2 regions of the Streptomyces africanus genome follow, and region 1 is predicted to be linked to the other one. Evidence: riboswitches for the same ligand, from Rfam matches in the RefSeq annotation. Region 1 holds a riboswitch; the other holds the start of a gene.
What was found. A riboswitch is a leader RNA that binds a small molecule or an ion and turns the genes downstream of it on or off. The one in region 1 is predicted to bind glycine.
Positions count from the first base shown of each region.

Region 2: another riboswitch for glycine. It lies ahead of gcvT (glycine cleavage system aminomethyltransferase GcvT); the one in region 1 lies ahead of gcvP (aminomethyl-transferring glycine dehydrogenase).

Region 1 covers NZ_JAUSYP010000001.1:1,308,355-1,311,921, reverse strand. Annotated here, with positions in the region: gene QF034_RS06225 (DNA polymerase IV) at 40-1,443, shown strand; gene QF034_RS06220 (PRC-barrel domain-containing protein) at 1,459-1,833, opposite strand; glycine riboswitch at 1,947-2,042, shown strand; gene gcvP (aminomethyl-transferring glycine dehydrogenase) at 2,220-3,567, shown strand, end outside.
Region 2 covers NZ_JAUSYP010000001.1:6,121,496-6,125,062, reverse strand. Annotated here, with positions in the region: gene QF034_RS28560 (enhanced serine sensitivity protein SseB) at 1-443, opposite strand, end outside; gene QF034_RS28555 (AAA family ATPase) at 511-1,179, opposite strand; glycine riboswitch at 1,363-1,463, shown strand; glycine riboswitch at 1,464-1,586, shown strand; gene gcvT (glycine cleavage system aminomethyltransferase GcvT) at 1,663-2,784, shown strand; gene gcvH (glycine cleavage system protein GcvH) at 2,888-3,265, shown strand; gene glyA (serine hydroxymethyltransferase) at 3,280-3,567, shown strand, end outside.

The sequences.
Region 1 (3,567 bases):
TCCGGGGCGTTGTCAGTGGCGTAGGGCAGCATCGGAGATGTGAGAACCGCGCCTACGATCCTGCATCTCGACATGGACGCCTTCTTCGCCTCGGTGGAGCAGGCGTCCAAGCCGAGTCTGCGCGGGAAGGCCGTCGTCGTGGGCGGGCTCGGGCCGCGGGGTGTCGTGGCCACGGCGTCGTACGAGGCCAGGGTCTTCGGTGTGCATTCGGCGATGCCGATGGGGCAGGCGCGGCGGCTCGCGCCCAACGCCGCCTACCTCGTGCCGCGCTTCGGGTTCTACAAGGCGATCAGCGAGCGGGTGATGGAGCTGCTGCGGGCGCTCTCGCCGCTGGTGGAGCCACTGAGCCTGGACGAGGCGTTCGTGGACCTGGAGGCCGGGGGAGCGGCCTGGGACGAGCAGTCGGCGCGGCTGGTCGGGGCACAGCTGCGCGCGGAGATACGGGCCGCCACCGGGCTCACGGGGTCGGTCGGGCTCGCCGCCTCCAAGATGCTCGCGAAGATCGCCTCGGAGCAGGCCAAGCCCGACGGGCTGGTGGTGATCGAGCCGGGGACCGAGCGGGCGATGCTCGGACCGATGTCGGTGCGGACGCTGCCGGGGGTCGGGCCGGCGACGGGCGACCACCTGCGGCGGGCCGGGATCACCACGATCGAGGAGATCGTCGAGGCGGGCGAGGACGAGATGGTCCGGCTGCTGGGGAAGTCGCACGGGCACGGCCTCTACGCCATGGCGCTGGCGCGGGACGACCGGCCTGTCGTGGCGGAGCGGGAGGCGAAGTCGGTGTCGGTCGAGGACACCTACGACGTGGACATCCACGACCGGGTGCGGGTCGGTCTGGAGGTGCAGCGACTGGCCGACCGGTGCGTGCGGCGGCTGCGCGGGGCCGGGCTGTCCGGGCGGACCATCGTGCTGAAGGTGCGGCGGTACGACTTCTCGACGCTCACGCGGTCCGAGACACTGCGCGGGCCGACGGACGATCCGGGGGTGATCCGCGAGGCGGCGGCCCGGCTGCTCGACTCGGTCGACACCACGGGCGGTGTGCGGCTGCTCGGGGTGGGCGTCAGCGGGCTCGCCGACTACACGCAGGAGGATCTCTTCGCGCAGGCGGCGGGGGAACGGACGGAGGCAGAGGGGCCCCTCGAGGAGGACGCCGTGGCGCCGGCCGAGGAGCAGCCGACGCTCGCCGAGCGGCGGTGGGCCGCCGGGCACGACGTACGGCACGCCGTGTTCGGGCACGGGTGGGTGCAGGGCAGCGGTCTGGGGCGGGTCACCGTGCGGTTCGAGACGCCCGGCTCTGAGCCCGGGCGGGTGCGGACCTTCCGGGTCGACGATCCGGACCTGGAGCCGGCGGATCCGTTGCCGCTGGTTTTATCGGGACCGGAGGAGAGCCGTGGGCCGGAGGGTGGGGCCGGAGCTGTGGGGGTGCGGTCCGCTGTCCCGTAGGCGGCTTGCCGGGCTTCAGGCCGTCTCGTCCGTGCCCGCCAGCTTGCCGAAGTGGTGGTCGGGGAGCGGGGGAGGTGCGGCGACGTCGAGGCCGTAGTGGTGGTAGAGCTGGAGCTCCTGTTCGGGAGAGAGGTGGCGGCCCACGCCGAAGTCGGGGGCGTCCTTGATCAGGGCACGGTCGAAGGGCACGTGGAGGGCGCCGTCGATCAGTTCACTGGGTTCGAGGGGGACGAAAGCGTCCCTGCTGAACAGGCCGGTCCGTATGGCCGCCCACTCCGGCTCGCCGGTGGCGTCGTCGAGGTAGACCTCGTCGATCGTGCCGATCCTGGTTCCGTTGCGGTCGAACGCCTTGCGGCCGATCAGGTGGCGTGGATCGATATCGGTTCGCACGGGCCCTCCACATGGTCGCAACTCATCCGTAAGCCCTACAAAACGGCACAATCGGAGAGGCGGCCACTCGAAGGTTCGTGCGTGGACCGCGCTGGTAGGCTGGCAGCGGCTGCTGACCCCGTGCGGGAGAGTCCTCCAGACACCATCGGAGGCGCCGAAGGAGCAAATCCTCCCCGGAATCTCTCAGGCCCACGTACCGCACGGACGAGGTCACTCTGGAAAGCAGGGCGGGTGTCGACGGCTTCCGCTCTCACCGACGGTGAAAACCGGAGGCCTTCGGGCGATCCGGTGAAGCTCTCAGGTTGAGATGACAGAGGGGGAGGCCGTCCGGGTACCCGTGCCGTGGTGCCCCTCGAAGGTCGTGTCAGACCAGGAGGCCTCCGCAAATGACCGCCCATCGCATCCCGCTCTCCGAACTCGAAGAGGCAGTTCCCTTCGAGCAGCGTCACATCGGCCCCGACCACGAGGCCCGCGCCAAGATGCTCGCGCAGGTCGGCTACGGCTCGCTGGACGAGCTCACGGCCGCCGCGGTCCCGGCCGTGATCAAGAGCGCCGAGGCGCTGGACCTGCCGGGCGCCCGCAGCGAGGCCGAGGTGATCGCCGAGCTGCGCTCCCTCGCCGACCGCAACCAGGTCCTCGACTCCATGATCGGGCTCGGGTACTACGGCACCTTCACGCCGCCCGTCATCATGCGCAACGTCATGGAGAACCCGGCCTGGTACACGGCCTACACGCCGTACCAGCCGGAGATCTCGCAGGGGCGGCTCGAGGCGCTGCTCAACTTCCAGACCATGGTCGCCGACCTCACCGGACTGCCCACCTCCGGTGCCTCCCTGCTCGACGAGGGCACCGCGGCCGCCGAGGCCATGGCGCTCTCGCGGCGCCTCGGCAAGAACAAGAAGGGCCTCTTCCTGGTCGACGCGGACGCGCTGCCGCAGACCATCGCCGTGATCCGGACCCGGGCCGAGCCGACCGGCGTCGAGGTCGTCGTCGCCGATCTCGGCGAGGGCATTCCCGCAGAGATCGCCGAGCGCGAGATCAACGGCGTGCTGATCCAGTACCCGGGCGCCTCCGGGGCCGTACGCGACATCAAGCCGGTCATCGACCAGGCCCACGAACTCGGGGCGCTCGTCACCGTCGCCGCCGATCTGCTCGCGCTGACGCTGCTGAAGTCGCCCGGTGAGCTCGGCGCGGACATCGCCGTCGGGACGACGCAGCGCTTCGGTGTGCCGATGGGCTTCGGCGGTCCGCACGCCGGTTACATGGCGGTCCAGGACAAGATGGCGCGCAGCCTGCCCGGGCGGCTCGTCGGCGTGTCCGTGGACGCCGACGGGAACAAGGCCTACCGGCTGGCGCTGCAGACGCGTGAGCAGCACATCCGCCGCGAGAAGGCCACCAGCAACATCTGCACCGCCCAGGTCCTGCTCGCCGTCATGGCCGGCATGTACGCCGTCTACCACGGGCCGGAGGGCCTCAAGGGCATCGCGCGGCGCACCCACCGGTACGCCACGGTGCTCGCCGCCGGCCTCGCGAACGGCGGGGTCGAGGTCGTGCACGGGGCCTACTTCGACACGCTGACCGTGCGCGTCGAGGGCCGGGCCGCCGACGTCGTGGCCGCCGCGCGGGAGAACGGGGTCAACCTCCGTCTCGTCGACGCCGACCATGTCTCGATCGCCTGCGACGAGACCACAACGCGCAACCAGCTGCGTGCCGTATGGGCCGCCTTCGGGGTCG
Region 2 (3,567 bases), 4.8 Mb from region 1:
AGGGGGGTCCGGCCGGCCCGGCAGAGCTCGGCCACCGCGGGCGGCGGGAGCGGTATGCCGACCACGCCGCCCGGGTTGACGGCTATCCCCGCGTGCGGGGGCAGGCCACGGGCGAACTCCACGGCGGGCGCGATCGTGTACGACATGTGGGAGCCGACGACCTGGCGGAACTGCTCCTCGGAGCTGAACACCGGTACGTACGCCTGGCCCTCGATCTCGATGCCGGGCAGATCGAGGGGGCCGCTCTGCGGGCCGCCGCCGTTCGGCAGGGGCACCCAGACGAAACTCCGGCCGAGCACCTCGACGATCCGCCCGCCGGCCGACGGCCCGGCGCCGAGGGAGGCCGAGAGCACCTCCTCCAGTTCGTTGCCGGGCCACCCGCCGTGCGGGTGACCCTGCGTGTGCGCCGGGAAGTCCGCGGAGAAGTCCGCCGGGAAGTCCATTTGCCTACCGCCTGCCTGGAACCACTGCTGTGGCTCAAAAGGCTAACGGCTCCCCGGCCGCCGGCGGTCAGCCCGTGAACCCGATCCGGCGCAGGGTGCCCGCCGCGTCCCGGTCGACGAGGATCGCCGAGCCGCAGCCCGCGGGCAGTTCGCCCCGCTCCGCGGAGCGTAGCAGGCGGTTGGCCGCCGCGCGGTGGCGCAGGAACGCGTACCGCGAGACACCGCGGCCCCGGTCGCGCTGGCCGGCCAGGGCCTCCTCGGGGGTGACGTCGAGCATGAGCAGGTGCAGGGTGCCGCCCCGGCGGCGGGCCTCGCGGGCCAGCCAGCGGCGGACCCAGGCCTGGGTGCCGCAGTCGTGCACGACGACGCCCTCGCCGGTGCGCAGGGCGCGGCGCAGCCCGGCGTAGTGGGCGAGGCGGACGAGCGGGCGGTAGACCCCGTACGGCAGGAAGCGCGGCATGCGGCTGTCCCAGCGGTCGCGGGTGTCCTGGGAGTCGATGCGCCGGCCGGGCACGGTGCGCCGCATCAGCGTGGACTTGCCGCTGCCGGGCAGGCCCGTGACCACGACGAGGTCGCGGGGGCCGAAGAGCAGCGCGTGCGGGCCGCGGCCTCGGCGCTCGCGCAGATCGCGGACGACCGGCACCGGCAGCGGGCCGCAGGCCGCGCGTGCCGGAGCGGCCGGCTGCTCGGGCAGCGCGATGCCCGACGTCGTGGCGTACGCGGTGGTCCTGTTCACCGTGATCGTCCTCCCCTGGGGCCAGGTACTTCAGTCCCATCCCCGCCGAGTGTAAAGAGAAGGTAATGCCCGATGTTTCTGGTTTTAGTCCTCTTCCCGCAACAGCCCTGCTACAGGGTGGTCCCCCTGCCACCCCGCGACGATGCGTGCAATGATGTGCCCGCCAACTGCATACCGGCCGTTTGAATCCGCGCGGGAGAGTCCCCAGCACCGTCCGACGCTGGGGCGCCGAAGGAGCAAGTCCCTCCCTTGAATCTCTCAGGCCCCGTTACCGCGCGGGCGAGGCACATCTGAAAAGCGGGCCATCCCCTGTCGCCGTGGCGACGGGCGTGGCTCCACCCAAGGTGCAAGCCGTGTCCCCTGTGGTCATGGCGAACCTCTCAGGTTCCGATGACAGATGGGGAGGAACGACCTCGCCCTCCCCCACGCTCGAACGAGCTCGCGCGGGAGGTACCCCCATCGCCCCTCGGAGACGACCGACCGATGAGCAGTACAGGAGAACTCCGCCACACCGCGCTCGATGCCCTGCATCGTTCGCTCGGCGCGACGATGACCGACTTCGCCGGCTGGGACATGCCCCTGCGCTACGGCTCCGAGCGCGACGAGCACACCGCCGTGCGCACGAAGGCCGGGCTCTTCGACCTCTCCCACATGGGCGAGATCACCGTCACCGGTCCGCAGGCCGCCGCCCTGCTCGACCACGCCCTGGTGGGCAACATCGGCGGCGTCAAGCCCGGCCGCGCCCGCTACACCATGATCTGCCGGGCCGACGGCGGCATCCTCGACGACCTGATCGTCTACCGGCTGGGCGAGACCGAGTACATGGTGGTCGCCAACGCCTCCAACGCCCAGGTGGTCCTGGACGCGCTGACCGAGCGCGCCGCCGGCTTCGACGCCGAGGTGCGCGACGACCGGGACGCCTACGCGCTGATCGCCGTCCAGGGGCCGCAGTCGCCGGGGATCCTGACGTCCCTGACCGACGCCGACCTCGACGGCCTGAAGTACTACGCCGGGCTGCCCGGCACGGTCGCGGGTGTCCCGGCCCTGATCGCCCGCACCGGCTACACCGGCGAGGACGGCTTCGAACTGTTCGTGAAGCCGGAGCACGCGGTCGAGCTGTGGCAGGCCCTGACCAAGGCGGGCGAGGGCGCGGGCTTGGTCCCGTGCGGGCTGTCCTGCCGCGACACGCTGCGCCTGGAGGCGGGCATGCCGCTGTACGGGCACGAGCTGAGCACCTCCCTGACGCCCTTCGACGCCGGGCTCGGCCGGGTGGTGAAGTTCGAGAAGGAGGGCGACTTCGTGGGGCGTGAGGCTCTGCGCGAGGCCGCCGCCCGGGCCGAGCAGAACCCGCCGCGCGTCCTGGTCGGGCTCGTCGCCGAGGGCCGCCGGGTCCCGCGCGCCGGATACGCGGTCGTCGCCGGCGGCGAGGTGATCGGCGAGGTCACCTCCGGCGCCCCCTCCCCCACGCTCGGCAAGCCGATCGCGATGGCCTACGTCGACGCCGCGCACGCCGCCCCCGGTACGCCCGGCGTGGCCGTGGACATCCGGGGCAGTCACGAGCCGTACGAGGTCGTGGCGCTGCCGTTCTACAAGCGCCAGAAGTAGACACTGGCCGGGGGCCGTGGCAGCGACCCCGTTGTCCGCCTCCCAGCTCCTCAGCAGTCCCCCCTTTCCACAGCACTCCCGCGTGTACAGGAGAATCCAGGCCATGAGCAACCCCCAGCAGCTGCGTTACAGCAAGGAGCACGAGTGGCTGTCGGCCGCCGAAGACGGCGTCTCGACGGTCGGTATCACGGAGCACGCGGCCAACGCGCTCGGCGACGTGGTCTTCGTCCAGCTCCCCGAGGTCGGCGACACCGTGTCCGCGGGCGAGACCTGCGGCGAACTGGAGTCGACCAAGTCGGTGTCCGACCTCTACTCCCCCGTCTCCGGTGAGGTCACCGAGGTCAACGAGGACGTCGTGAACGACCCGTCGCTGGTGAACTCGGCCCCCTTCGAGGGCGGCTGGCTGTTCAAGGTGCGGGTCACGGACGAGCCGGGCGACCTGCTCTCCGCCGACGAGTACACCGCGTTCTCCGCCGGCTGAGGAGTCGTAGCCGTATGTCCGTCCTGAACACACCCCTGCACGAGCTCGACCCGGCCGTGGCCGCCGCGGTCGACGCCGAGCTGCACCGGCAGCAGTCCACGCTCGAGATGATCGCCTCGGAGAACTTCGCTCCGGTCGCGGTCATGGAGGCGCAGGGCTCGGTCCTCACCAACAAGTACGCCGAGGGCTACCCGGGCCGCCGCTACTACGGCGGCTGCGAGCACGTCGACGTGGTCGAGCAGATCGCGATCGACCGCGTCAAGGAGCTGTTCGGCGCCGAGCACGCCAACGTGCAGCCGCAC